Regions from separate parts of the Paracoccus zhouxuedongae genome, predicted to be linked through region 3. Evidence: riboswitches for the same ligand, from Rfam matches in the RefSeq annotation. Region 3 holds a riboswitch; each other region holds the start of a gene.

Region 1 (9,771 bases), on a different contig from region 3:
CAAAGGCGGGCGCGCCGACCAGCGCGGTGACGACCCCGATGGGCACCACCTGCCCAGGGATCAACAAGCGCGAGGCAAGGTCGGCGGCGATCAGGAACACCGCCCCTGCCAGCGCCGTCGCCGGGATCAGCGCCCCGTGGCGCACGCCCACGACGAAGCGCATCGCATGGGGCACCACCAGTCCGACAAAGCCGATCGAGCCGACAAGGCTGACCATCACCGCCGTCATCACCGTGACCGCGCCGATCAGCACGATCTGCACCCGCCGCACGTCGATCCCCAGCGAGGCAGCGGCCCCCGCGCCAAAGGCAAAGGCGTCCATGGCGCGCGTGAACCACAGGCAGACCATCAGCCCCGCCGCGGCCGCCGGTACCGCCAGTGCGACATCGGGCCAGCGCACGCCCGACAGATTGCCCAGCAGCCAGAACATGATGCCCCGCGCCTGTTCGGCATTGGCCGACTTGGCGATGAAGAACGAGGTCAGCGCGTTGAACAGCTGCGAGCCTGCAATCCCGGCCAGCACCAGCTGCGCCGAACCGCCGCCCGCCGCCCGCGCCAGTGCCGCGACCAACAGAAAGGCCAGCGCGGCCCCGACAAAGGCGCCGCCCGAAATGCCGATGGCCCCGGCGCCGACGCCCATGATCGTGACCGCGACGGCCCCGGTCGAGGCCCCGGCCGACACGCCCAGCAGATAGGGATCGGCCAGCGCATTGCGCACCAGCGCCTGCAACACCGCCCCCGACAGTGCCAGCCCCGCGCCACACGCGGCCGCGACCAGCGTGCGCGGCAGCCGATAGAACCAGATGATACCCGCGTCGATGGGGTCGACGACATGGCCCGCCCCCCACAGGTTGTTGGCCAGGACCGCTGCCACCGTCCCCGGCGGCAGCGGCGTTTCGCCGATCACGACGCCCGCCAGAACGGCCAGGGCCAGCACGGCCAGCCCCGCCGCGACCTTCCACAGGCGCGCGTGGATGGGCGAAACAGGCAGAGCCGTCACTTCAGGTCGAACCCGGCCAGCGCCTCGGCCAGCGTTTCCAGCGCGGCGATGTTGCGGATCGAGGGATCCATCGAATGCCCGTCCAGCACCACGATGCGGTCATTCTTCACCGCGTCCATCTGGCTGGCGACCGGATCGGACTTGAGAAAGGCCAGCTTTTGTTCAACGTCGTCGGCCTCGAACCGGCGGCGGTCCATGCGGGCCACCACGATCACCGAGGGGTTGGCGCGGGCGATCGTCTCCCAGCTGACGGTCGGCCATTCCTCGTCGCTTTCGACGACGTTCTTCAGCCCCAGCTGCTCCATCATCCAGCCGGGCGGGCCTTTGCGACCAGCGACATAGGGATCCACGTCCATCTCGGCGGACGAGAACCAGAACACCGCGGATGCGTCCTTCAGCTCCAGCGCGCGGGCCTTGTCGACGGCTGCCTGCTGGCGTGCCTGAAGCTCTGTGACCAGCGCCGTGCCGCGATCCTCGACATCGAAGATCTGCGCCAGCTCGGTCACGCCCTGATAGATGCCCTCGGTCGAGAACATCGCCGTGCGCGTGCCGTCCGCGCCCTTGGAATTGTCCTTGCCGGCGCAGTCGGCGGGCAGGATGTAGGTCGGGATGCCCAGATCGCGGAACTGTTCGCGCGTGGCGACGATGCCCTGCGGGCCGATATGCCATTCATATTGAATCGCGACGATGCCCGGCCGCTTGGTGACCACGCTTTCAAAGCTGGGGTCGTTGTCGGCCAGCCGCTCGACGCCCGCGTTCAGCGTCTCGAACTCGGGCAGGACGCTGGTGAACCAGACCGAGGTGCCCTTCACCTTGTCGCCAAGGCCCAGCGAATACAGGATTTCGGTCGCAGCCTGACCCACGGTGACGGCGCTGTCGGGCGCCTTGTCGAAGGTCACGTCCACGCCGCAATTGGGCAAGGTCAGCGGGTAATCGGTGGCAAAGGCCGGCAGCGCGGCGGTGGTGAAAAGCGTCAGCAGGATGGGTCTGATCATCGTCTGTCTCCGGTCATGAAAGGGGAACCGGACACGGGACGGAAGGCCGCAACCCCGCACAGCCCGCCGCACAGGGCAGCCCGGAAAGGACAGAATTGACGGAACCGGGCCGCGTCGCGACCGCTGGCAAAGGACATCTTGCACCTTCCCGGACACCCCGCCCGGTTTGTTGAAACTCCTGCGTCGGCAGGTCTCCTGACTTGCGGATCGTCGAGCTGGGCAGCCTTCCCGCGGATTGTGACCGCAGTGGCATGATCGCCCACCCCTCACCGCCTACAGTTGCGGGGGCAGTTCCGGTTCGCCATGGCCCGAAGGACAAGGCGGCGGATTCCCTTTCAATTCCTTACGGAAACCGACGGGAATAAGCGTTAACGGGTGTTCGGCCCGGGGGCAAGCGGATAAGTGGGGCGTGGGTAATCGGCAGGTCATGGCCGCCAATCGCGCGCGTCGGGTCGGCGCGGATGCGCTGGATTGAGCCGCCAACCTGTTGCAGCGCATTGGGCCGCCGGGGCCGTCGCGGGGCTGCGCATCAATGCGGCGGCAGGGAGTAGTGCCGGGACCGGTGTTTGAGGCAGAGGCGTTTCGAGATTTCTGACCCTGTTGGGGTCAAATGTGAGCGGATGTGTGTCGGGGTCGGCTACTGGACCAGCAGCCAGAACAACATCGATCCCTATGCCCATACGAACCTGATCGGCCTGGGCCACGGCGAGGCGGACACCAACTTCAAGATCTTCTGGGGTGGCTCGGTCCCCCAGCCGCCTATCGATCTTGGCGCGAACTTCCCCTGCAACACCTCCGGCGTCGACGTCTACGATCTGTCCCTGTTCGCGCCGCCCGGGGCGGGGATCGTGCATTACGAGGTCGCACGCCTGAACACAGGTCATGTCGCCACCGGCACCCTGTCCGGCCCGCCCGGCATCGCTCTGCCGGGCCAGACCACTCTGCTGAGCTATCAATACGCCTGGCGCAGCAACCACACGACTGCCGCCAGCGTCGCATGGGACATCATGTCGGACTATGTCGAGACGGATTTCTGAGTGGGTTGCTGGGTTGTAAACGGGCCGTTTACGAAAATCGACGTCCTGCAAATATCCGTGGCAGAGCCTGCAAATATCCGTGGCGAGCCACACCCATCAGAGCTTCCTTTCGGACTTAGCTCCGGTCGAATTGTGAAGCACACACATGCGGCACTCACAGTCGCTGCGGCGTGGACTTCACAAATCTAGTGTTTTCAGGCCGTTAGAAAAATTTGGCTCCGGCGGTAGGGTTCGAACCTACGACCAATTGATTAACAGTCAACTGCTCTACCGCTGAGCTACGCCGGAACATGGGGGGCGTATAGCAAGGGGTTTGGGGGGCGTCCAGAGGGGTTTCGTGACTTTTTTGAAATATTCGGACCGCCGTCAAAGGGGTGCGCCGGGTGGTCTGGCGGGGGCGTTTGATGGGCGGGGTTCAGGGCTGACATGGGGGCGGATGGGGCAGGGATGGTTGCTGGCGATCCGGCTGCCTGCGGGTTTGGGGCGGTGGCCCTGGCGGCGGATGGCTGGTGCCACTCCGGCCCGCGTTGGCGGTGCAGGGATGGCCGGTGTGACGCGGTGCGGGTGGCTGTGCAGCGGGACGCGGAACCGGGTGTGGTGGCCGCCTGGGGCCGTTCGGCGATCCCAGGCGCGGGCTAGTCACCGAATGGAAAGGGGGCCGCGATTGCGGCCCCCGGCTGTTTTTGGTCGCCTACATCGCGTCGGCGGCGTTCTTCATCAGGAAGTCGGTCACCATCTGGCGCTGGTCGTCGTCCAGACCCGCACGTTCAAACATCGACGGCAGGATGCCCTTCCACTGCTGCTGGGTAAACCCGGCCGGGTCGCGCGGGCCGTGGCAGACGGTGCAGCGTTCATAGAACATGCGCTCGCCCGGCTCCATATGGGCGTAAAGCTCTTGCACCAGATCATAGATCCGATCCAGGCCCAGTTGGTCGCCGTCGATCTCGGCCAGCGGCTCGCCGGCGATGATCTGCGGCGGCTCATAGGCCAGGTTCGGGCCTTCGGGATCGGTGCATTTGCGCATCGACACCAGACAGGTGTTCGCCGTCGTCGCCGCACTCAGCCCCGAGGACGCCTGGGTCGAAGTGACAAAGTTCACCAGACCCGAGTTGCAGCGCCCCTTGCTGTCCAGTTGCGGCCAGCCGCCTTCATAGATCGACACCACCCCCGGCATGATGTCGTCGCTGACCACCGCGCCCGCGATCACCGTGCCGCGGTCGTTGTAAAGTTCGACCAGATCGCCATCGGCAATGCCGCGCGCCTCGGCGTCCTGGCGGTTGATGCGCACCGGCTCGCGGCCCTGAACCATGTAAAGCTCGCGCAGCCGTTCGCTGTTGCCCATCTGGCTGTGCAGGCGGAACCAGGGGTGGGGGCTGACGACGTGAAGCTGACCCTCGGCGGCATTGCCCAGATATTCGTGGGGTTCCTGCCAGACCGGCATACCGGGGCAATCGTCGATGTTCAGTGCGGCGATCTGATTGCAGAACATCTCGATCTTGCCGGATTCGGTATGCAGGTGGTTGGCCTCGGGGTCGGTATAGAAATCGCCGTGCCGCACCCATTTGCGGGCCTCGGGCGGGGCCTTTTGCCAGGCGTAGCCGCGCTCCCAGAACTCGTCGAAGGGCACGTCCTGGGCGGCGCCGGTCTTTTCATAGGCAAAGCGCAGAATGTCCATGTATTCGGGGAATTGCTCGCCCTCAAGGAAGGCCGTCTGCACGCCCAGATAATCCGCCAGTTCGGCGAAGATGTCGAAATCCGATTTGGCATCGCCCACCGGCTCGATCACCTTTTTCATCGCATAGATGCGGTCGTTGGAATAGGTGCCGCCCACCGACATGTCGTCGCGTTCCAGCGTCGAGGTTGCGGCGAACACGATGTCGGCCCAGCGGGTCGCGGCGGTCCACCAGACGTCCTGGCTGATGATCGTCTCGACCCCTTCCAGCGCCTTGATCAGCCGGTTGGTATCCTGCTGGTGCGACATGAAGTTGTTGCCGGCGTTGTAGATCATGCGGATCGCCGGATAGGTTCGCTCGATGCCGTTATAGGTAAAGGTCTTGCCGGGGTTTTCCAGCATTTCGGTGATGCGCGAGGCCGGGCAGATGTCCTTGACCAGGTTCTTGCCCTGGCTCAGGCCCGCCGGCGTGCCCTTGCCTGATTGCGGCATCCCGCCATTGCCATAGTGCCAGGAAAAGCCCACGCCCTCGCCGGGTTTGCCGATCTTGCCGATCAGCGCGGCAAAGTTGATGATCGCCCAATGCGTCATCTCGCCGTGATGGGCGCGTTGCAGCGACCAGGCCCCGGCGATTTCGGTGCGCGAGGTCGCCATCAGCTCGGCCAGTTCACGGATCTTGTCGGCGGGAATGCCGGTGATCGCGGCGGCCCAGTCGGGCGTCTTGGGGGTGCCGTCATCGCCTTTGACATAGGCGATCCATTTGTCGGACCCGACGGTGTATTTCGCCAGATAGGCATCGTCCTGCAGGCCCTTGTCCAGCACATGATGGGCCATGGCCAGGAACAGCGCGACATCGGTATTGGGCACGATCCGCACCCATTCGGCATCCAGATAGATGTCAGAGGCGGTCTTTTGCGGGTTGATGCTGATGAACTTGCAGCCGTTGTCGCGGATCTGCTCCCACGGGCCATACATGCCGTGATCGGCCACGGTATATTCGATGCGGTTGTTCTTGATCGGGTCGCAGCCGACCAGCACGAACACCTCGGTGTTGTCGCGGATCACCTCCCAGGCGGTCTGGGCGGAATAGACCTCCATATCGCCGATGACGCGCGGCAGGCTGATCTGGCTGGCACCGGCCGACCAGTCGCCCTGGGTGATGGTGCAGCCGCCGATCAGGTTGAACAGGCGGCCTTGCAGCACGTTGGGGCGCATCAGGCCGGCGTGGCTCCAGCCGCCATAGGACGAACTGAAGATGGCGTTGTTGCCATGTTCGGCGGCGGTATCGACGATGGCCTTGGCCGCCAGCTTGTAGGCGGTATCCCAGTCGACCTGGACGAACGGCTCCTTGCCGCGCAGCTCGGGCTTGGTGTCGCCGGTCTGCCAGCCCTCCAGATAGGATTTGCGCACCATCGGCCCGGCGATGCGGGTCTTGTCATAGACGCGATCCTGCACCCCATACATCAGCATTTCGGTTGGGCGCTGATCCAGTTCCATCATCGCGTTGATGTTGACCAGACGGCCGTCGCGCACCACGGCCTCGAACGGGCCATAATGGCTGGCGCTGAAGATGCGGCCCGAAAAGCTGTTGGGGTCGATCGCGGCCAGGGCGGTGCCGCGCATCAGCGTGCCCAGGCTGACGGCGGTCAGCCCGCCTTGCAGAAAGGCGCGGCGGGTGGGGGATGCAAAGGTCATCGGGATCTCCTGTCTTTGGTGTTGCGGCCAGTCTGTGCTGCCTGCGGCATCTGGCGCGTTGATTTGTCCCAACTTCTGCTGTTCGATCCTGTAAAAGGATGTAAAAGACCGCCATGACCAAGGCCCATCTGCTGATCGTCGAGGATGACCGGGTGACGCGGATGCGGCTGGCCGCCTATCTGCGCCAGCAGGGCCACCGCGTGACCGAAGTCAGCGACGCCACCGCGATGGAGGCGGTGATCGCCGACGACCCGCCCGAGCTTTTGCTGGTCGACATCAATCTGGATGGCAAGGACGGGCTGACGATCACCCGCGAACAGCGCGCCAATTCGCGGGTGGGGATCATCCTGCTGACCTCGCGCAGCGATCAGGTCGACAAGATCGTCGGGCTGGAAATGGGGGCGGATGATTACGTCACCAAGCCCTTTGACCCGCGCGAACTGGCGGCGCGGGTCAAGAATCTGCTGGCGCGGATTGCCGATATCGGTCAGGCCCCGGCGGGTCCGGCGCCAGTCGACATGATCGGGCCGTGGCGGTTCGACAGGATCCGCCGCAGGCTGGTGTCACCGGTTCAGGTCGTGACCCTGACCGGGCAGGAATACGACGTGCTGGCGGTGCTGGCCGATCATCCGGGGCTGACCTTGGGGCGCGACCGCATCGCGCAGGCGATCGGGCGCGAGGGGCAGCGTGCGGCGGGGCGGGTGATCGACGTGGTGATCGGGCGGCTGCGGCGCAAGCTGGGCGATGATCCGGTTGCGCCGGGGCTGATCCTGACGATCCATGGCGCGGGCTATCGGCTGGTTTCCGACCCCTCATCGGGCAGCGCGATGCCCTGACCCCGGGCGGCAGCCCGCAGGGCGGCGCGGGTCGTGTCGGCGCTTTGGCGCAGGGCGGTGTCGTCCAGCGCTGCCGGTTCGGCCTCGATCCGCGCCAGATGGTCGCACAGATCGGACAGGCCAAAGTTCGACGCAGCACCCTTCAACCGATGCGCGGCCCGCCCGCGGGCCTGGCCTTCGGCGGACAGGATCGCCGCGACCGCGCCGGGCAGATCGTCCAGAAAGGCCGCGATCAGCGCCGCCACCGTCTCGGTCCCGATCTGGTCGCGGTCGCGCGCCAAGGTCGCGGCCACGCCATCCGGCGCATCTGGTGCCAGCCCGGCCAGCAGATCGGCCAGGGCGCGGGGCGAGACCGGCTTTTGCAGCACCGCGACCACGCCCAGACGGGCGCGGGTCGCCGCGTCATCGGCCAGCGAATGCGCGGTCAGTGCCGCCACCGGAAGATCCGGCTGGCGGGCGCGCAGATCCGCGATCACCGTCTGGCCGGGACGGTCCGGCAGGTCCAGATCGACCAACGCCAGATCGACCGTTGCATCGACGCGCAGCGCGCCGGCCGCATCCTCGGCTTCGGTCACACGGCAGCCCAGCCGATCCAGAAAGGCGCGCACCACCAGCCGGTTGACGGGGTGATCCTCGACCACCAGCACATGCAGGCCGTGGCGGGCGGTGGGGGCAGGGTCATCCGGCGCAGACATACGGGCCGGATCACCGATCGCCAGCGGCACGGTCAGGGTGACGCGGGTGCCGACGCCCGGCGCGGTGTGCAGATCCAGCGCGCCGCCCATCGCCTCGGTCAGGCGGCGCGCGATGGCCAGACCCAGGCCGCTGCCCTCGATCCCGGCGCGGCGCGTCCAGTCGGCGCGGCTGAAATCCTGGAATGCCCGCGCCGCCTGATCGGGGTTCATGCCGCGGCCGGTATCGGTCACCGCAAAGCTGAGGACGGGCTGGCCGTCCGGGCCGGGGGCGTGATCGACCAGCAGCGCGACCCGCCCGGCATCGGTATATTTCACTGCATTCGACAGGAGGTTCGTCAGCACCTGACGAATGCGGACGGCATCGCCCTGCACCACTTCGGGCGCGCCGTCGGCCAGGTCGACGTCCAAATGCAGGCGCTTTTGCGCGGCAAGCGCGGCCATCGGTGCCTGCACCTGCGCGATCAGGTCACGCAGCCGGAAATGCACCGGGGCGGGGCTGGACGCACCATCGGGCGCGGTCAGGGCAAGGATGTCGTTGGCGATCTGCAACAGATCATCGGCGGCGCCGCGCGCCAGCCGCAGCCGCTCGCCCTCGGCCTCCGAGGCGGGCTCGATCAGCGCCAGCATTCCGATCAGCCCGTTCAGCGGCGTGCGGATTTCATGGCTCATGCGGGCGGTGAAGATCGCCTGGTCGCGGGCGGCGGCCTCGGCCTGGGCGCGGGCGGCCTCGGTCGCGGCCATCTCCTGCACCAGTTCGCGGGTGCGGGTCTCGACCGCCTGTTCAAGCTGCCCGCGCAGGGCCTGGGCCTCGGCGGCGCGCAGGCGCAGGGCGTTCAGCGCCTGTTCGATGCCGCCGATGGCATCGGCGCCGCTGATCGGCAGTGGCTGGCCCAGATCGCCCTGGGCCACTGTGACCAGCCGCGCGGCGACATGGCCCAGCCGCGCGACAAGCCGCGCGCGGGCATAGATCACCAGCGCCACCACCGCCGCCAGCGCCGCCGCGACGGCAGCCAGCATCCCCCAGAACAGCCGCTGCGATTGCCGCGCCGCTTGCGCCAGCCGCGCCAACTGGCCTTGCTGCGCGGCGATTTCCACATCGCGCACGGCGATCTGCACCTGCGCGATATCGCCGCGCAGCCGCGCCAGCGCACGGTCGCGCACGGCCCCCGCAGCCAGCCCGTCAAGGCGGTGCTGAAACAGCCCGTCACCGTTCAGCGCCGCGCCAAGCGCCGCCAGGGCTGCCCCGGCCTCGGCGCGCGCGGGGGCGGTCGGCAGGTAATCCAGACGCATCACTGCCTGGTCCAGCGCCTCGGCGAAATGGGCGCGGGCGGTGTCGATGGCGGCGGCATCAGGGGCGGCCATCACCGCCCGCGCGCTGTGGCGCATCACCTCGGCGGCGCGGGCGGTTTCGATCGTGCGTTCAAAGGCGAACAGCGCGTCATCGGCCAGATCGTCCAAGCCCCTGCGCGGATCGGGCATCGCGCCGGCGTGAAGATCGGCGATCCCGGCCGTCAACCGCACCCGCGCCAGTTCGGTCTGCGCGGCCAGCAGATCATCCAGCGCCGACAGCGGCCGGTCCAGATCACGGCTGGCCCGGTCAAGCGCGCCGGTCTGGGTGATGTCGTCCTGTGCGGCCCGGGTCAACGCCGCCAGATCGGCGCGCAGGGCGGCGAAATCGGCGCCGCTGCCCGCGCCCGCCAGCCCGGCATAGGCGGCCTCAAGCTGATCCAGCGCCGCGGCCATGTCGCCCGCGGCACGCGTCAGGCCCGCCGGATCGGCGGCATGTTCGATCCCCGTTGCCGCCCACGCCGCGCGGCTGGATGCCGCCTCAAGCGCGCCGC
Region 2 (9,771 bases), 140 kb from region 3:
GATCGAAGCCGCCTCGGCCACGACCGGGTGATCGCAAGGCCAGTATTCGCCCGGCACGGTCAGAGCCTCGCCAGCGGCACTGGCACGGGCCAGCACCGGGTTGCGACCCAGCGTCCGGCGCACGGATAGCTGCTGATTGTCGAAATAGGACAGCACATACCCCTCGGGTGGGGACATGACGACCTGTTCCAGCGGCACGCCGCCCCAGCCGGGCGGGCCGGTCCTTGCTTGCAGATTATCATATCCTGCCGCCGTCATCACCGCGTCCACGATGGTTCCGGCCCCGGCGCCGCCACCGTCGGGGCGGTAATAGATCACCAGCGGCCGGTGGCTGCCGGCGGGCGGGGCGAGTTCGGCCAGTCGCGCGGTGAATGCCGCCGCCATGGCCTCGCCGCGCGCGGCCTGGCCAAAGCCCGCGCCGATCGTGGGTGCCTTGGCCGCCAGCGAGGGAAGGTCGCTGACCATTTCAAGCGCCATCTCGGTGATGCCAAACTGGTCCAGCACACGGCGCATCTGGGTCGGCGTTCCGTGGCTTGTCACCACCAGATCCGGCTGGGCCACCAGCAATTCCTCGACGCTGCCGCGGTTTTGCGGCAGGCCGCGCGCCTGATCGGCCAGCGCCGACCAAGGCCCGGTCGCGTCCTTGGACAGGCTGACGATCTGGTTGCGGTCGGCCAGCGACAAGGCCCAGAGATCGCCGCAAAGAGACGTCGAGGCGATACGCGGGAAGTCCTCTGGCCCGGCGAGTGCCGGACCAGACCACGCCAGCCAGATCGACGCCACAAGGCGCGCTGCCGGTGTCATGTGCGATAGCCCTTGCTTAGCCGGTCGGGCCCGCCGTCATCCAGACCGATATAGGTGCTGCGCACATGATCCCATGTCGCCAGCCGGTCCCAGTCGGGCGTCTCGGCCAGCCGGTCGTCGGGGGTGATGAAGGGGTTGGGGAAAAACAGGCTCAGCGCCGGTTCGCCCTTGCCGTTCTCCATCCGAAAGCCCCAGCTGCGCGGGTGGCCTTCGGGATCAAGGCTGCGGAAGAACTCGGCCTTGCCGGGGCGACGTTGGGCGACCAACGCCTCGCCGCCCTGGCGCAGCGCGCCTTCATTGCGGCCGATACACAGGTGGAAATGCCCGTTCAGCCCGTAGAACACCGTCAGATACCCGTCGTTGAGGCTGATCCGCTCGGGTTTTCCCGGTGGACGCAGTTCATAGGCCGCACCCTCGATGATCGGGCCGAAGCACAGACCCTGCCAGTGATTGTCGAACATGTCGGTCAGAAAGTCGTTCAGCCACTGCTGATCCAGGGGCGCCGGCCAGCGATCTTCGGTGGCGCGGCCATCGTCGTTCAAGGTCTGCTCATGTTTCAGCATCATTTCCCCTCCAGCCCGATGCGGATGCCGGCATAAGGGCTGCGCTCGGGCGTGCGATAACCGGAATAGGTCTCATATCTGCGGTCGAAGACGTTCTCGATACGGCCATAAAGTTCGGTGCGCTCGCTCAGCTTGTGGCTGGCGAACAGGTCCACCACGCCGTAGCCGGAGACATGCTTGCCCCAGCCGCTGACCGTGGCCGCATCGTTGCCGCTGGCATAGCGCAAGCGCCCGGTGACCGACCAGGGATCGGCGGCATAGGTGACGCTGAAGGTGCCGGTGTGCTTGGGCATCCCGCGCCAGGCGCCGGTCAGATCGTTTTGCGACAGCAGATAGGTATGGCTGGCCGCAAGTGTCCAGTTCGGCGCCAGCTCCGCCGACAGGCCAAGTTCCAGCCCGCGTTCCAGCGTTGCCCCAAGGTTGTAATAGCCCTTGGTCCCGCCGGGCCGATCCCCCCACGCGATCTTGTTGCTGACCTGGTTGCGAAACAGCGTCGCGTTGAGCTCGCCCCAGGGCAGATAGACATCCGCGCCAAGGTCAAAGCCGCGGCTTTCCTGTGCCGTCAGGTTGGGGTTGCCATAGGTGGGATCGAAAAGCTGATAAAGGCTGGGCGACTTGGCACCTGTCCCGGCACTGGCGCGCAGCTTGATGTCGGTCTGGCCATAGCTCAGCAGATGCGCGCCGGTGACGCGCCAGGTCTCGAACGAACCGAACCGGTCGTTGTCATCCCGGCGCAAGGCCAGCGTCACGGTGTTGCGGTCGTCCGGCGTATAGGCGATTTCGGCAAAAGCGGCGGTCGTGCGGTTGGACGCGATGAAGTCGCCGCTGAAATTGGTCGCCTGCCGGGTCTTTTCCGTCTCGCGCGCCAGACCGCCGACCACTGACCAGGTATCGTTCGGCTTCCATGTCACGTCATAGCCAAGGCTGGTCATCAGGCCGTCATAGACGTCGCCGACCGACGCCCGCGAATGGCCGGTGTGATAGCTGCGCACCGCCGAATAGCGGCCCGCGTGCAGCGCATGCCGCCATCGGCCATCGGCGGTTTCATGCGTCAGGCGCAGGCCCGCGCGCCATTCATCCTTGTCCACCGTGTCAAGCTTGCCACCGGGGCGGCTGTCATAGGCCGACCAAGTATCACTGGTCATGCCCGAAAACTCCAGCCGGGTTGCGGGCGCGATCTGCCAACCCAGGACCGCGCTGATGCCGTTGCCTCGATAGGGACTGTCCACGTTCGAGGCGATCTTGATCGGCGGCCCGTCGTAATGCGTGCTGTAGGCCGTCAGCCGGGCGTCCATCGCGCCGTGTTTCCACATCAGGGTGGCGTTGCCGCGCTTCGATCTGTGCGGGCCGACCTCGGCATCCGCGCTGAGCCGCCAGCCATCCGTATCGGCGCGGCGGGTGATGATATTGATGACCCCGCCAATGGCGTCCGATCCGTAAAGCGACGACTGGTTGCCGCGCAGCACCTCGATCCGCTCGATATCGGCGGCGCTGAGGTGATCGAACTGGAACGCAGTTGACGCGGCGGAGGGATCGGCCACGCGCACGCCATCGACAAGGACCAGAACCTGATCATTGTCCGACCCGCGAATGCTGATCGAGGTCCAGACACCCGGACGATCCTGCGATACCTGCACGCCGGGAACGTCGCGCAGCGCATCGGTGACGCGGCGGTTCTGCTCGCGCACGACACGATCGCGATCAACCACGGTTGCGGCGCTGCCGACCGCGCGCGTCGGCAGGTCGGTGCGCGAAGCCGTGATCACGATCGTGTCGAGTGTGGTCCGGTTGTCCTGCGAAAGCGCAGGCTGGCTCAGCGCGGTTGCGCCCAGCAGGAAGGTAGCAAGGGAAAGGCGGCGTAGCTGCATCTGCGGCGGTCCTTGGCGTCTCGGGGTTGAAAGCCGGATGCGAAGGCCGTGGGGCAGGACAAGCCTGCCGGATTACCGCTTGATACTGTCAGTCCTGAGAGCATTACAACGCCGCCTTCGATCCACTCATGGTGTCACCGCTGGCGGAAGACCGCTCCCTTGGCTGAACCCGGCCGCGGGTTGGGCAACGCAGATGGCAGGTCTCCTGGCTTCCGGGTCTTCGCGGGGCCGCGCCTTCCCTCGGATCAACCGAAGTGGCAATTGCGGTCCGCTTACCGGTTACAGTTGCGGGCACAGCTGCGGATTCGGCATGAAGCCCCACCGCATTCCCTTTTCACCCCGAAGGGCACCATCGAAGATTGCCTAGCAGAGACGGGCGTTGATAGGCAAGCGGGGATGGCGCGTTGGCGGCAACAGCGCGGCGTCGTGGCTGGCGAGCTATCCGCCCTGCGATCCCTGGCGGCGCTTTCGTGCGTAAAGCTCTAACCGGTGCCATTCGATTTCATAGCCCAGTTCGGCTGCGATCTCGTCCTGAAGGCGTTCGATCTTGTCGGACCGGAACTCGATCACCCGGCCGGTGTCGAGGTCGATCAGGTGGTCGTGATGGGCACGGTCGGCCAGTTCATAGCGTGCCCCCGCGCCGTCGAAATCGTTGCGCAGCACCGCGCCGGATTTTTCAAGCGCCGCCAGCGTGCGATAGACCGTGGCCTGCGACACGCTGGCATCCTGCTGGCGGGCGCGGGTCAGGATGTCCTCGACGCGGGGGTGGTCGCGGGCCTCGCGCAGAACATGCAGGATCGCCAGCCGCTGCCGGGTGATGCGCAGCCCGTCAGCGCGCAGATCGGTTTCCAGATCGTCAAGGTTCTTGGCCATGGCTGGATCATAGCCCCCGCCGCAATCGCCATCAATATGAGAACGATTCGCAATAACTTGACTTTCTGCGAATCGTTCGCATTATGGGCCGAACCCAGAAGGAGACCCCGATGCGCCCGTTGATTGCAGCCCTTGCCGCCGCCCTGACCGCCAGCCCCGCCCTGGCCGAGGACAAGCTGAAGGTCGTCACCACCTTTACCGTGCTGGCCGACATGGCGCGGCAGGTGGCCGGTGACCATGCAACGGTGGTGTCGATCACCAAGCCGGGGGCCGAGATCCACGGCTATGAACCCACGCCGGGCGATCTGGTCGGCGCGCAGGACGCCGACCTGATCCTGTGGAACGGCATGAATCTGGAGCTGTGGTTCCAGCAGTTCCTGTCCAATCTGGGCGATGTGCCGTCAGCCACGCTGTCGGATGGCGTCGATCCGATGCCGATCCGCGAAGGCGCCTATGAGGGCAAGCCGAACCCCCATGCCTGGATGTCGCCGGTCAGCGCGCAGATCTATGTCGACAACATCGCCACCGCGCTGTCGCAGGCCGATCCCGGCCACGCCGCCGATTACGCTGCCAATGCGCAAGCCTACAAGGCGCGGCTGACCGAGACGCTGGCCCCCCTTCAGGCGATGATCGCCACCGTCCCCGAGGACAAGCGCTGGCTGGTCAGTTGCGAGGGCGCCTTCAGCTATCTGGCCCGCGACCTTGGTCTGCGCGAGGCGTATCTGTGGCCGATCAACGCCGATGCGACGGGCACGCCGCAACAGGTGCGTGCGGTGATCGACACGGTTCGCACCAACGACATTCCGGTGGTGTTCTGCGAAAGCACCGTCAACAACGACCCGGCCAGACAGGTCGCGCGCGAGACCGGGGCGGCCTATGGCGGGATGCTGTATGTCGACAGCCTGTCCGAGGCGGATGGCCCTGTGCCGACCTATCTGGACCTGCTGCGGGTGACGACCGAGACCGTCGCGCAGGGGCTGACCGGGGCGACCAAATGAACCAAAGCCAACGCAAGGCCGAAGGACTGTCGGCGCAGGGCGTCACCGTCGCTTATCGCAATGGCGTGACGGCCCTGCGCGATGCGACCTTTGCGATCCCGCGCGGCACGATCACCGCGCTGGTGGGCGTCAACGGGTCGGGCAAATCGACCTTGTTCAAGGCGATCATGGGCTTTCTGCCGCTGGCAGCCGGCGACATCCGCATCCTTGGCCGTGATGTCCGCAGTGCCCTGCGCGACGGGCTGGTGGCCTATGTCCCGCAGGCCGAGGAGGTCGACTGGACCTTTCCCGTGCTGGTCGAGGATGTGGTGATGATGGGCCGATATGGCCGCATGGGCTGGCTGCGCATCCCGCGCCCCGCCGACCGCGCCGCCGTCGCCGCCGCGCTGGAGCGGGTGAACATGACCGCCTTTCGCCATCGCCAGATCGGCGAGTTGTCCGGCGGGCAGCGCAAGCGCGTGTTCCTGGCCCGCGCCCTGGCGCAAGAGGGTCAGGTGATCTTGCTGGACGAGCCCTTCACCGGGGTCGATGTGCAGACCGAGGCCGCGATCGTCGCGCTGCTGCAAGAGTTGCGCGACGAAGGGCGGGTGATGCTGGTCTCGACCCACAACCTTGGTTCGGTGCCCGAGTTCTGCGACCGGGTGGTGCTGGTCAAGGGCACGGTGCTGGCCCACGGCCCGACCGACACGACCTTCACGCGCGAGAACCTGGAACAGGCCTTTGGCGGCGTGTTGCGGCATTTCGTGCTGGGCGGGGCCGATCTGCATGACGATGCCGATGCGCGCAGCGTCACCATCCTGACCGACGACGAACGCCCGGTGGTCATCTATGACGACCGCACCCGACGCGCGGGGGACAGGTCATGACGGCGCTGATGGAACCCTTCGGCTATGGCTATATGGTCAATGCGATGTGGGTCTCGGCGCTGGTCGGCGGGGTCTGCGCCTTTCTGTCGGCCTATCTGATGCTGAAGGGCTGGTCGCTGATCGGCGACGCGCTGAGCCATGCCATCGTGCCGGGCGTCGCGGGCGCCTATATGCTGGGGCTGCCCTTCGCGCTGGGGGCCTTTGCCTCGGGCGGGCTGGCGGCGGGGGCGATGCTGTTTCTGAACCAGCGCACCGGGCTGAAGGAGGACAGCATCATCGGCATCGTCTTTACCGGGTTTTTCGGGCTAGGGCTGTTCATGATCTCGGTCTCGCCGGTGCCGGTCGATGTCAAGACGATCATCATGGGCAATATCCTGGCGATCTCGCCCGCCGATACGGTGCAACTGGCGATCATCGGCTTTGTGACGCTGGCGGTGCTGCTGGCGAAATGGAAAGACCTGATGGCGGTGTTCTTTGATGAGACCCACGCCCGATCGATCGGGCTGAACCCGGCGCGGCTGAAATTTCTGTTCTTCACGCTGTTGTCGGCGGCCTGCGTGGCGGCGCTGCAAACGGTCGGGGCGTTTCTGGTGATCGCGCTGGTGGTCACGCCGGGGGCGACGGCCTATCTGCTGACCGACCGCTTTCCGCGCCTGTTGGCCCTGTCGGTGGCCATCGGCAGCGTCACCAGCTTCGCCGGGGCCTATATCAGCTATTTCCTTGACGGCGCGACGGGCGGGATCATCATCTGCCTGCAAACGCTGCTGTTTCTGGCGGCCTTTGTCTGGGCGCCCAAGCACGGGCTGCTGGCCGCGCGCCGTCGCGCCGCCGATACGCTGGGGGCTGCATGATGGATATGCTTCTGGCGCCGTTCCAGTTTCCCTTCATGCAGAACGCCTTTTGGGTGGCGGCGCTGCTGGCCCCGCCGACGGCAATCCTGTCGTGCTTTCTGGTGCTGCGCGGCTGGGCGCTGATGGGCGACGCGCTAAGCCACGCGACGCTGCCCGGTGTCGTGCTTGCCTATATCCTGAAAATGCCGCTGATCGTCGGCGCCTTCGCCGCCGCCATGGCTGGCGCGCTGGCCATCGGCTTTCTCAAGGAAAACAGCCGCGTCAAGCAGGACACGGTGATGGGCATCGTGTTTTCGGGCATGTTCGGGCTGGGCATGGTGCTTTACACCAAGATCGAGACCAACGTGCATCTGGATCATATCCTGTTCGGTAACATGCTGGGGGTTGGCCGGGCGGACCTGTTGACGGCGGGGCTGATCGGGGCGGGGGTGACCGGGGCGCTGCTGCTGCGCTGGCGCGACCTGCTGCTGCACGCCTTTGACCCAGGTCAGGCGCAGGCGATGGGCCTGCCGGTGCGGGCGCTGCATTACGGCCTGCTGGTGGCGCTGTCGCTGGCGATCGTCGCCACGCTCAAGGCGGTGGGGCTGATCCTGGCGATCGGGCTGTTGATCGCGCCGGGGGCCATCGCCTTTCTGCTGACGCGGCGCTTTCCCGCGATGATGGCGGTCGCGGTGGCGGTGACGCTGGCGGCGATGCTGGGCGGGGTCTGGCTGTCGTTCTGGATCGACAGCGCCCCGGCGCCGACCATCATCCTGCTGCTGACCGCGGGCTTCATCGCGGCCTTCCTGTGGCGACACCTGCGCGGCGCGCCCAGCACTGCGTGATCCTTGTTCCGGCTTGTCCGGTTGACGTTCTGCGCCAATCGGGCTTTCGCATGGGGATAAGTGCTAGGGATCGGACGGCGCCCGAACCTTTCGGGCGCGATGAGCGCGGCGTGACCTGACTGACCGTTCAGCCGTCCGTTCTGGCTGACCTATGCAAGGGCGGCGCGGTCGGACACGGTGACGATACCGATGCGGGTGGTGGCGCGTGGGTTCGCGGGCCTCCTCGGGGGCTTGGCGCCGGGCCTCGGTCAGCATTTTCACCGCCAGCCCGGCCAGAACCGCGGCCATCAGCCAGCGTTGCACCACGGCCCACAGCGGGCGGCGCGTCAGGAACAGCGCAACGCTGCCCGCCGCCATCGCAATCGCAGTGATCCCAAGGGCAGCGCAGAGCATGTAAAACACAAAGCCAAGCGCGACCCCACCCAGCGAGATCAGCCCGGCGCGCGGCCCCTGACAGATGGACCGCGACACCAGATAGATCATGTTGGGCCGGGGGTCAGCACCATGCCCAGCGAAATCGCGGCAAAAGCCGCAAGATCGCCCGGCGCGACCATCATTTCACCCGCGCATTCCGCGTGGCGATCAGCTTCAGCCGCAGCGCGTTCAGGCGGATGAAGCCCGCGGCGTCCTTCTGGTCATAGGCGCCTGCGTCATCCTCGAACGTCACATGCTTTTCGGAATACAGCGAGTGTTCCGACCAGCGGCCCACACAGGTCACGCTGCCTTTATACAGTTTCAGCCGCACCGTACCGGACACATGCTCTTGCGACTTGTCGATCAGCGCCTGCAACATCTCGCGCTCGGGGCTGAACCAGAAGCCGTTGTAGATCAGTTCCGCATAGCGCGGCATCAGGCTGTCCTTCAGGTGGCCTGACCCGGCGTCCAGCGTGATCTGTTCGATGCCGCGATGCGCCTCAAGCAGGATGGTGCCGCCGGGGGTTTCATAGATGCCGCGCGACTTCATCCCGACAAAGCGGTTTTCAACGAAATCCAGCCGGCCGATGCCATGCCGCCCGCCATATTCGTTCAATTGCGTCAGGATGGTGGCCGGCGACAGCGCCTGGCCATTGATCGCCACCGCGTCACCGCGTTCAAAGGTGATCTCGATGAACTCGGGCTGATCGGGCGCGTCCTCGGGGTTGACGGTGCGCTGATAGACGTAATCGGGCGCGGCCTCGGCGGGGTTTTCCAGCGCCTTGCCCTCGGAACTGGTGTGCAGAAGGTTCGCATCGACGCTGAACGGCGCCTCGCCGCGCTTGTCCTTGGCAATCGGGATCTGGTTCTGTTCGGCGAACTCGATCAGCTTGGTGCGCGAGGTCAGATCCCATTCCCGCCACGGCGCGATCACCCGGATATGCGGGTCCAGTGCATAGGCCGACAGCTCGAACCGCACCTGATCGTTGCCCTTGCCGGTCGCGCCATGGGCGACCGCATCGGCGCCATGTTCATGCGCCAGTTCCACCAGCCGCTTGGAAATCAGCGGGCGGGCGATCGAGGTGCCCAGCAGATACAGCCCCTCATAGACCGCATTGGCGCGGAACATCGGAAAGACGAAATCGCGGACGAATTCTTCGCGCACATCCTCGATATGGATGTTTTCCGGCTTGATGCCCAGCAGCTCGGCCTTCGCGCGGGCGGGTTCCAGTTCCTCGCCCTGGCCCAGGTCGGCGGTGAAGGTGATGACCTCGCATCCGTATTCGGTTTGCAGCCATTTCAGGATGATCGAGGTGTCCAGCCCCCCCGAATAGGCAAGAACGACTTTCTTGGGCTTGAACATGGCGCACCTCCGGCAATGATGGGGTTGGGATAAGGGTTTTTACCTGGGGCGACAAGGGGGGGGTGGTTGATGATTCTGGCTGTGTTTCGCGTGATGCTGCAGGATTTGCTGGAGCGATCCGCTGGCTTTGCTGCGGCTGGTGGCGGTGCCGGTGCTGATGTCGCTGGCCATCATGCTGGTTGTGTCCGGTGTGATTGGCTTCGCGCCGGAATGGGGGCGAGCCGTCGGGCTGATCGCCAGCGTGCTGAACATCATCGTGTGGGTCTGGGTCGGTGTGGGCTGGCACCGGCTGATGGCGTCGGGGGAACGGCCCCGATGGTTCGGCCCGCGCATCTGGCCGCGTGAAA
Region 3 (9,771 bases):
TTCCTTTCGCAAGGGCCGCATCTTCAGCGCCACCCATTATGGCCCGTTCGAGGCCGTGGTGCGCGACGGCCGCATGATCGCCGTCAATCCGCTGCCCGAACTGGACGGCCGCCCCACCGAAATGCTGACCCACGGGATCCTTGACCGCACCTATGACAAGACCCGCATCGCCGGGCCGATGGTGCGCAAATCCTATCTTGAGGGCTGGCAGACCGGCGACACCAAGCCCGAACTGCGCGGCAAGGAACCCTTCGTTCAGGTCGACTGGGACACCGCCTACAAGCTGGCGGCGAAAGCCATCGTCGACACCATTGCCAAACACGGCAACGAGGCCGTGTTCAGCTCATCCTATGGCGGCTGGAGCCACGGCGGCACCATGCGCCCGAACGTCTTGCAGGGCCGGCTGTTCAACCTGATCGGCGGCTGCACGATTACCGTGGGCGACTGGTCGGCGGGCGCCAGCGAAATCGCCCTGCCCCATATCATCGGCGACATGGAGGCGTTCTCGCCGCAGACTGCCTGGCCGGTGATCCGCGACAATACCCAGGTGTTCGTGCTGGTCGGCTGCGACCCGATCAAGAACAACCGCATCCAGCACCGCATCGCCGATCACGCCATCTTCGGCCCGTGGGAGGAAATCCGCGACGCCGGGGTGCGCTTTATCAGCATCAACCCGCAACGCACCGCCTCGGACGATTACCTGGGCGCGGAATGGCTGCGGATCGTGCCCAATACGGATGTCGCGCTGTTCCTGGCCATGGCCCATCACGTGCTGGACAAGGGCCTGCAGGACGATGGCTATCTGGCCAAATACACCGTCGGGTCCGACAAGTGGATCGCCTATGTCAAGGGCGACGACGGCACCCCCAAGACGCCCGAATGGGCGGCGCCGATCACCGGCATTCCCGCCGACAAGATCCGCGAACTGGCCGAGCTGTTCGCCACCTCGCGCACCCAGTTCGCGGGCGCCTGGTCGCTGCAACGCGCCCACCATGGCGAGATGACCCATTGGGTGATGATCAACTTTGCCGCGCTGATCGGCAAGATCGGCAAACCGGGCGAGGGCGTGGGCTTTTCCTGGCATTTCGGTGACGGCGGGATGCCGCAGGCGCGCTACAAGGTGCCGACCGGCCTGAGCCAGGGCAAAAACCTGACGCCGACCGTCTGCCCCGCCTCGCGCATCACCGAGATGCTGGAAAACCCCGGCAAGACCTTCAGCTATAACGGCAACGAAAAGACCTATCCGCAGGTCAAGGTCATCTACAATGCCGGCAACAACTTCATGTCGCATCAGCAGGATACCAACCGGCTGATCAAGGCGCTTGAAGGCGTTGAAACGATCATCTGCCAGGATGTCTGGTGGTGCGCGGCGACGCTGTGGTCGGACATCATCATGGCCGCCAGCAGCACCGTGGAACGCGACGACCTGTCTTCGGGCGGGCATTATTCCAACGATCGCGTCTATGCGATGAAGAAGATCATCGAGCCGGTCGGCGACGCCAAATCGGATTACGACATCTTCGCGGAACTGGGTGCCTATCTGGGCGTGGAACAGCAGTTCACCGAAGGGCTGGACTATATTGACCACCTGCGCGCCGCCTATGACCGCACATCGGCCGCCGAAACGGTACCCTTTGACGACTTCTGGGAACGGGGCCATGTGCGCCTGCCGATGCCCGAAACCGCCTATGACTGGGTGCGTCACGGCGATTTCCTGACCGATCCGGCGGCAAATCCTCTGCATACCGAATCCGGCAGGATCGAGATGTTCTGCGATTCCATCGCCCGCATGAACCATGACGATTGCCCCGGTATGCCGGTTTGGTTTGAACCCCATGAATACCTGGGCAATGCCGCCGAGGGGCAGCTTCATGTGGTCAGCCCGCATCCCTGGTATCGGCTGCACAGCCAGATGGCCAACAGCGAAAGCCTGCGCAACCTGTATATGGTGCAGGGGCGCGAGCCGGTGCGGATCAACCGTCAGGATGCCGAGGCGCGCGGCATTGCCGATGGCGATCTGGTCGAACTGTATAACGACCGTGGCACGGTGATCGCCGGTGCGATCCTGTCGGACGAGATCATGCCCGGCGTGGTGTCGATCTATGAAGGCGGCTGGCCCGATGTCGACAGCAAGGGGCGCTGCAACGGCGGACAGGTGAACTTCATCACCTCGACGCAGCGCAGCTCTGGCCTCAGCGAGGCGACCTCGGCCAATACCTGCCTTGCGTTCCTGCGCAAATGCACCGATCCCGAACGCCCCAACCGCGCCTTTGACGGGCCCGCGATCATCACCGATGCCGCGCTGCCGGTGATCGAGGATGCGGCCTTGGGACTTGATCGCATGGACGACCTTGTGCAGGCGCTTTACGCCAATATGGGTCCGGGTGAACGGATCTTTTACGAAAGCTGCACCGTCTGCCATGGCCCGCGCGATCCCGGCGGCTTTACCCAGTTGCAGTGGAAGGGCATCCTGCCGTCGATGATCCCCAACGCCGGGCTGGATGAGGCCGACGCCGCCCTGGTGACCGAGTTCCTGATGCAGCACGCATCCGACGCAGCGAAATAGCGCGAGAACCGATCTGCCAGCCGTCACCGATGGCTGGCAGACCCCGCGCCGTTCAGCGACGGCGCGCCATCATCCAGATGAAGAACAGCCCGCCGATCAGCCCGGTGACGACGCCGATCGGCACGTCCTCGGGGGCCATGACCAGCCGCGCCAGGGCGTCGGCCCAGATCAGGAACACCGCCCCCGCCAAGGCCGAGGCCGGCAGCACCCGGCGGTTGTCGCCGCCCATAAGCAGCCGCACCAGATGCGGCATCATCAGCCCGACGAAGCCGATCAGCCCCGAGAACGCCACCATTACCCCGGTGATCAGCGCGCAGACGGCAAAGACCGTCAGGCGAAAACGGCCGACCTCGACCCCCAGGCTGGCGGCGGTCTCGTCGCCCAGGCTCATGGCGTTCAGGCGCGCGGCCTGCATCCACAGCCACAGCGCGCAGGGGATCAGCACGGCCAGCGGCCAGATGAGATGCGCCCACTGCGCCATGGCGAGGCCGCCCAGCATCCAGAACACAACGGTATGGGTCGCGCGCGGATCGCCCAGAAAGATCAGGATGTTGGCGCAGGCCATGATGACGAAGCTGACGGCGACACCGGCCAGAACCAGCCGGTCGGCGCTGCTGGCACCGGCCAGCCGCGCCACCGACAGCACCAGCCCGGTCGCCAGAAGCGCGCCGACAAAGGCCATCAGCGGCACCGTCAGCAGGCCCAGGAACAGGCCGGTATGCAACAGCGCCGTGATCGCCCCAAGCGCCCCGCCAGAGGAGATGCCCAGCAGATGCGGATCGGCCAGCGGGTTGCGTGTCACCGCTTGCAGCGCGGCCCCCACCAGCCCCAGGCCGGCCCCGACAAGCGCCGCAAGGATGGCGCGGGGAAAGCGGATTTCCCAGACGATATTGGCGCGCCCCGGCCCCCAGTCGGCGGTGACAAGGCCGGGGCTGATGCGGTCCAGCACGATCCCCCAGACGGTGCCGGGCGGGATCGCCACCGACCCGACCGAGACCGCCAGCACGATGGATGCGGCCACCGCCGCCACCGCCAGCAGCAGCAGGGCGGTGGTGCCATGCCGACCTGTGGCAGGGGTGCGGCTCATGCCTCAGCGCCCCTGAAAGGCGGCGACCAGCTTTTCGACGGCGGCGATGTTGCGCGGCCCCGGCGTCGCCTCGACATATTCCAGCACCACGAAGCGGTCGTTCCTGACCGCGTCGATGCCCGCAAGGGCCGGGGTCTGCTTCATGAAGGCGATCTTCTGTTCCGCGGTCACATCGCCATAGTTCACGATCACCACCACCTCGGGGTTGCGCTCGATCACCGGCTCCCACCCGATTGCGGCCCAGCTCTTGGGCAGGTCGTCCATGATGTTGCGCCCGCCCGCGGCCTCGATCAGCGCGGTCGGCATCGCATAGGCCCCGGCGGTGAACGGCCCCTTTTCGCCGCTGTCATACACAAAGACGCGCGGCGCGACGCTGGGATCAAGCCCGGCGGTCAGATCGGCCAGATGCGCCTGCCACCCGGCGACAAGGGTGTTGGCGCGGTCCTCGACCCCGAAGATCCGGCCAAGGTTCAGGATGTCGTCATAAAGATCGGCCATGCTGGATCGCGCCTTGGGGCCGATATGGATGCAGCTTTCGGTCAGCTCATAGGTCTGGATGCCCAAGGGGGCCAGCGTCTCGGGCGTGACCTCTCCGCCGACGCGCATCCCGTAATTCCATCCGGCAAAGAAGAAGTCCGGCTCGGCACCGGCCAGCACCTCTTTCGTGGGGTATTTGGCCGACAGTTCGGGCAGTTCGTCGATGCCCGCGCGCATGTCATCATCCAGCGTCTTCCAGCCCGAAATGCCGGTATAGCCGACCATCCGGTCACGCAGGCCCAGCACCAGCATCATCTCGGTCAGGTTGACATCGTTCGACACCGCGCGGGTCGGGGGCGCGGCAAAAATCACGTCGCGGTTGCAGCTTTTGACCGTGACGGGATGGGCCAAGGCGGGCAAGGTCGACAGGCACAGCGCGGCAAGCGACAGGCGGATCATGGGGATGTCCTTTCGGGATCGTTCACAGATGAAAGCTGAAACGCGGCACCGGGGTGCTGCGGTCGATCAGGGCGCGCACGTCAAAGGCCTGTGCCAGGGTCGCCTCAGTCAGGGCGGTGGCGGGCGGGCCGTCGGCCAGCACCCGGCCCTGATGCAACAGCAGCACCCGGTCGGCGAAATCGGCGGCCAGCGACAGGTCATGCAGGCTGGCGATCACGGTCAGCCCCAATCCCTTCAGCAGCGCGAGCAATTCAAGCTGGTGGCGGATGTCCAGGTGGTTGGTCGGCTCGTCCAGCACGATCACCTGCGGCTGTTGCGCCAGGGCGCGGGCGACCATCACCCGCTGCCGCTCCCCTCCCGACAGGGTGGTCAGTGGGCGGTCGGCGATCGCGGTCAGCGCCAGACGGTGCAGCGCAGCCTCGATGATCGCGCCATCCCCAGCCCCGGTCGCCGACAGGGCCGCCGCCCAGCCGCGACGATGCGGCAATCGGCCAAGCGCGACGATCTGCCGGGCGGTCAGCGCCTGGTCCGAGGGCTGTTCCTGCAACACCGCGGCGATCTGGCGGGCCGCCTCGGTGGCGGGGATGCGCCAGATGTCGCGGCCCATCAGCCGCACCGTGCCCCGCCGCGGCGGCTGGTGGCGATACAGCAACCGCAACAGCGAGGTCTTGCCCGCGCCATTCGCGCCGCAGATCGCCATGATCTGCCCCGCCGGAACCGTGAAATTGATGTCGGTCAGCAGCATAGGCCCGCCACGCGGCCCCCATGCGACATCCTGAAGCTGAACCACATTCATTGCAGCGGAGCCCGCCCGGTCACGATGATGGCCGAGGGGATGCGCGACAGCCGCTGTGTCGCCGCGCACGTATCCGGCCCGCCCGCATCGGCCCCGCACAGGGCGATCAGATCGTCGATGCTGTCGGCGGGGTCGACATTGCCGAACAGCCAGTTTGCCTTGGCCGTGGCCCGCCAGGCGACAAGGCAGGGGCCGCAGCGGCAGCCTGCGCAGCCGGTCAGGCTGGCGGTGCCCGACACCTCGAAATCGTCGCCCATGCCGCTGGCCGCGACCGCATCGCGCAGCCGCTCCAGCAGCAGAAGGCCCGGCGCGCAGGTCGCGCCCTGCACGGTGCAGGCAGTGCAAAGGATCGTCCGATGCGGTGCCGATCGGGCCACGTCAGGGGCGGGGCGCGCCGACGGCGGCCGTTGGGTGTGGTTCATCACAGGCTCCTTCCGGGGCACCCCGCCCGGCACGGTTGATTGCGATGATGGCAGGTCTCCTGACTCGCGGGTCTGGGCTTGCCCCGCCTTCCCATGCCCGCGGTGGCGGGGCACAGTGGCTGTCGGGGGTCGCTCGCCGCTTACAGTTGCGGGGGCAGTCACGGGATTGGCCTGATCGCGCAGCGCCGCACCGTATTCCCTTTTCACCCGGTCGCGCATCGCCCGACCGGGAACCATCGCCGCCAGACTTGCCCGCCGCTCTGGCCCCGTCAAGCGCAAATGGCGCCGCCGGCCAGACCGTCGCGTGGCTGCCACACCCGGTGCCGCCTGGGCCGCGGGCAGTCATTTCGGCGTTGCAGCGCCGGTCTGTGGCCGTTACCCGATCAAATCACTAAGGATTCGCAGCTCACTGTCCGCCACGCCATCCTTCAACCCATACGAACATGAGGGATTGCAATGAGGATCAGACTTCTACCCCTGGCCGGGGTGTCGGTGCTTGCGCTGTGCAGCGCAGCAATGGCACAGGGCCTTGCGCCGCGCAGCATCACGCTGGACCCGATCACGCTGATCGCCGAGGGCACCGAAAACATCAAGGCGACGGGCGGCGCGATTGTCGACCGCGAGGATCTTGAGGCGCAGCAACCCGCCGACACGTCCGAGCTGTTCGCGCGTGAATCCTCGGTCACCGTGTCGGGTGGCGCGGGGCCATCGAAGCGCATCCATGTGTTCGGGATCGAACAGTCCAAGCTGGCGGTCAGCGTCGATGGCGTGCCGCAGGGGCCGACCAGTTGGCACCACACCGGATCGAACATCATCGACCCCGCCTTCCTGCGCGCGGTCGAGGTCGAGGCCGGGGCCGCCGCCGCCGATGCGGGCTTTGCGGCGGGCGCGGGTGCCGTGCGCTATGAAACCCTGGGCGCGCGCGATCTGCTGACCGATGGCCGCACCAGCGGCGGGCGGGTGGCGCTGTCCTATGGCAGCAACGGGCGCGGACTGTCGGGGTCGCTGGCCAGCTATGGCGTGCGCGGCGCGCTGGATTGGTTCGTGATGCTGCACGGTCAGGACGGGCGGAACTACAAGGCTGGCGACGGACGCGAGATGTTCGGCTCGGCCCCGGCGGCACGTGGCGGGCTGGTCAAGCTGGGCTTTGAATCCGAACCCGGCCGGCTGGAATTGTCCTATGAAAAGGCCCGCGATCAGGCCGATCGCCTGATCAAGATGAACATGGACCTGGACCGCGACCCGGAGGTGTTTCCGCTGCGGTCCGACCGCGAGACACTCAGCCTGACCTATCGCGCCACGGCGCCGGGGGCGGTCTGGGATCCGATGGTGCGGCTTTACCACAGCCGCAACGATTACTGGCGGCCGAACTATTCGCTGGGCGATCTGGCGGGTGGCAAGGGGCGGATCAATGGCGACATGATCCTGCAACGCGACACGTTCGGCGGCGTCGTGCAGAACACGTTCACGCTGGACCAAGGCAGCGTGACGGCGGGCGTGGACTTTGCCCATAATGACTATCACCTTGACAATTATGGCGATCATTCCGCCGCCCAGCCGCGCATCCGCAACTTTTCGACGCTTCAGGCCGGGGCCTTCGTGCAGGGGCGCTTCGCCTTTGACAACGGTTTCGACCTGTCCACCGGGCTGCGCTATGACCACCACCGCTTCACCGACTGGAACAACGCCCGCTTCACCGACAGCGGCGCATCGGGCAATGCCACGCTGTCCTATCGCTTCAGCGACGCGGTCGAGGTGTTCGCCGGCGCCTCGCGCAGCTGGATGGGCTTTGACAGCGGCGAATACGGGATGCTTCACGCCCGCAACGCCGCGTTCCGCACCGATCCCGGCTATCGCCCGGCGACCGGCACGACCTACAAACTGGGGGTGAACGCCAGTGGCGAGGGCTGGACGGCGGGGGCCACCCTGTTCGACATCCGGCTGAGCGGGCTGGCGCTTTACAACTCTGAAAGCGGCTTGCTGGAAAATGACAAGCAGGGCCGCAGCCAGGGGGTGACGCTGACCGGCGCGTGGCAGCGCGACAACACCCGGATCGGCGCGACGCTGACCCATGCCAAGGTGACCTATGACGGCGCCTTCAGCCTGCCGCAGGGCGGGTCGTTCATGCCGACCGGCGATCTGGCGACGCTGTATGTCGACCATCAGATGCCCGACCGCAACCTGACGCTGGGGGCCAGCCTGGAATGGGCGGGCAAGCTGTCGGAACCCGCGATGACCGCTGCGGGCTTCCGCGATCATGGCAGCTATACGGTGGTGAATGCCTATGCTGCCTGGACGCCGCCGCAACTGAAGGGCGCGACGCTGCGGCTGGGGGTCGATAACCTGCTGGACGCGACCTATTACGAACGCGGCAGCTATGTCGAACGGTCGCGTGGCACGCGCGACATCCAGCCGCAACTGGCGCCCGGTCGCACGGTGACGCTGGGGCTGAGCATGAACTTCTGACGCATCGGTCGGGGCGGGTGGACGCCCGCCCCGATCAGCCTAAAGATGATGGAGGATCAAGGGCCGCCCGCCATGTTCCGCCACGGTGATCGGCGTGTCATACAGCGCCGACAGCGCCGGGCCGGTCAGCACCGCCTGCGGGCTGCCTTGGGCGGTGACGGCACCGGCCTTCATGGTGACGATGTGATCGGCCCAACCGGCGGCAAAGTTCAGGTCGTGGAGCACGATCAGCACCGACCGCCCGTCATCGCGCAGCCGCCCCAGATGCGCCATCAGCGCGCGGGAATGTGCCAGGTCCAGATTGTTCAGCGGCTCGTCCAGGATCAGCCAGGGGGTATCCTGCGCCGCCGCCATCGCCAGCCAGGCCCGCTGCGCCTGCCCGCCCGACAGCGTGTCGACGAACCGCCCCGCCAGCGGCGTCAGATCGAAATCCGACAGTGCCCGCGCCACCGCCGCGTGATCCGCCGCGCCGGGGCGGCCCGCACAATGCGGCCAGCGGCCAAAGGCCACCAGTTCCCGCACCCGCAAGCGCGAGGCCAGCATGGGGTGTTGCCCCAGAAACGTCATCTGCCGCGCCAGCACAGGGCCGGGGGTGGCGGCCACGTCCAGCCCGTCAACGCTGACGCGACCGGGGGGCGGCGCCTCGATCCGGGCGATCAGCCGCGCCAGCGTCGATTTGCCCGCGCCATTCGGGCCGATCAGCGCCGTGATCCGGCCCGCGGGCAGGGTCAGGTCGGTCGGCGCCAGGATCGGCGTTCCGTGGACGGCGTAAGACAGGCCGGAAATCTGGATCATCGGATCTTGCCCCGCATCAGAAGGATCAGGAACAGCAGGCCGCCCGCGAACTCGATCACCACGCTCAGCGTGGCGCGCAGGCCAAGGGCGCGTTCAAACAGCAATTGGCCGCCGATCAGCACCAGCCCGGCGATCAGCGCGGTGGCGATCAGCAGGCGCCGATGCGGCGCACCGGGCAACAGCGCATGGGCCAGGGCGGCGACGATCAGCCCGAAAAAGGCGACCGGCCCGACCAGGGCGGTGGCCACCGCCGTCATCGCCGCGACCAGAGCCAGCGTCACCAGCACCATCGCGCGATGCCCCAGCCCCAGGGCGATCGCGCGTTCGCGCCCAAGCGCCAGCACGTCCAGACGCGGCCCCAGCCAGATGGCCACCGCCATCGCGGGCAGGGCCACCATCGCCGCCCAGATCATCATCTCACCCGAGGGGCGGCTGAAATTGGCGAAAGTGACCGATTGCACGACGGCCTGCGCGTTCGGGTCCATCACCCGCATGATCAGGCTTGCCCCGGCGCGGAACAGGATGCCCAGGATCACCCCCGACAGGATCGTGCGGCCCATGTCGCGCGCGCCGCCGCGCCCCAGAAGGGTGCCAAACAGCGCCACGGCAAGGCCCGACATCAGCGCCACCTCGGTCAGGAACTTGGCGCCGGTGGGCCAGGTGACAAAGCCGGTGACCCCCAGGCTGGCCAGTCCCACCGCCT

The links. Region 3 has a riboswitch for cobalamin ahead of ACEYYA_RS08405 (DUF1636 family protein). Riboswitches for the same ligand answer to the same signal wherever they lie in the genome.
Region 1: another riboswitch for cobalamin. It lies ahead of ACEYYA_RS14865 (ABC transporter substrate-binding protein); the one in region 3 lies ahead of ACEYYA_RS08405 (DUF1636 family protein).
Region 2: another riboswitch for cobalamin. It lies ahead of ACEYYA_RS07765 (TonB-dependent receptor plug domain-containing protein); the one in region 3 lies ahead of ACEYYA_RS08405 (DUF1636 family protein).

What each region holds. Positions count from the first base shown of each region.
Region 1 is NZ_JBHFHM010000020.1:15,469-25,239, reverse strand. Features, by position in the region: gene ACEYYA_RS14870 (FecCD family ABC transporter permease) at 1-991, opposite strand, end outside; gene ACEYYA_RS14865 (ABC transporter substrate-binding protein) at 997-1,995, opposite strand; cobalamin riboswitch at 2,164-2,367, opposite strand; gene ACEYYA_RS14860 (hypothetical protein) at 2,616-3,032, shown strand; tRNA gene ACEYYA_RS14855 (tRNA-Asn) at 3,246-3,320, opposite strand; gene ACEYYA_RS14850 (molybdopterin-dependent oxidoreductase) at 3,724-6,399, opposite strand; gene ACEYYA_RS14845 (response regulator) at 6,513-7,235, shown strand; gene ACEYYA_RS14840 (ATP-binding protein) at 7,190-9,771, opposite strand, start outside.
Region 2 is NZ_JBHFHM010000005.1:87,760-97,530, reverse strand. Features, by position in the region: gene ACEYYA_RS07775 (ABC transporter substrate-binding protein) at 1-804, opposite strand, end outside; gene ACEYYA_RS07770 (DUF7676 family protein) at 801-1,370, opposite strand; gene ACEYYA_RS07765 (TonB-dependent receptor plug domain-containing protein) at 1,367-3,235, opposite strand; cobalamin riboswitch at 3,414-3,604, opposite strand; gene ACEYYA_RS07760 (Fur family transcriptional regulator) at 3,674-4,108, opposite strand; gene ACEYYA_RS07755 (metal ABC transporter substrate-binding protein) at 4,219-5,106, shown strand; gene ACEYYA_RS07750 (manganese/iron ABC transporter ATP-binding protein) at 5,103-5,972, shown strand; gene ACEYYA_RS07745 (metal ABC transporter permease) at 5,969-6,823, shown strand; gene ACEYYA_RS07740 (metal ABC transporter permease) at 6,820-7,647, shown strand; gene ACEYYA_RS07735 (LysE family translocator) at 7,711-8,130, opposite strand; gene ACEYYA_RS07730 (argininosuccinate synthase) at 8,201-9,424, opposite strand; gene ACEYYA_RS07725 (hypothetical protein) at 9,552-9,771, shown strand, end outside.
Region 3 is NZ_JBHFHM010000005.1:229,981-239,751, forward strand. Features, by position in the region: gene ACEYYA_RS08385 (molybdopterin-dependent oxidoreductase) at 1-2,566, shown strand, start outside; gene ACEYYA_RS08390 (FecCD family ABC transporter permease) at 2,619-3,653, opposite strand; gene ACEYYA_RS08395 (ABC transporter substrate-binding protein) at 3,657-4,589, opposite strand; gene ACEYYA_RS08400 (ABC transporter ATP-binding protein) at 4,612-5,334, opposite strand; gene ACEYYA_RS08405 (DUF1636 family protein) at 5,382-5,807, opposite strand; cobalamin riboswitch at 5,840-6,060, opposite strand; gene ACEYYA_RS08410 (TonB-dependent receptor domain-containing protein) at 6,264-8,273, shown strand; gene ACEYYA_RS08415 (ATP-binding cassette domain-containing protein) at 8,313-9,068, opposite strand; gene ACEYYA_RS08420 (iron chelate uptake ABC transporter family permease subunit) at 9,065-9,771, opposite strand, start outside.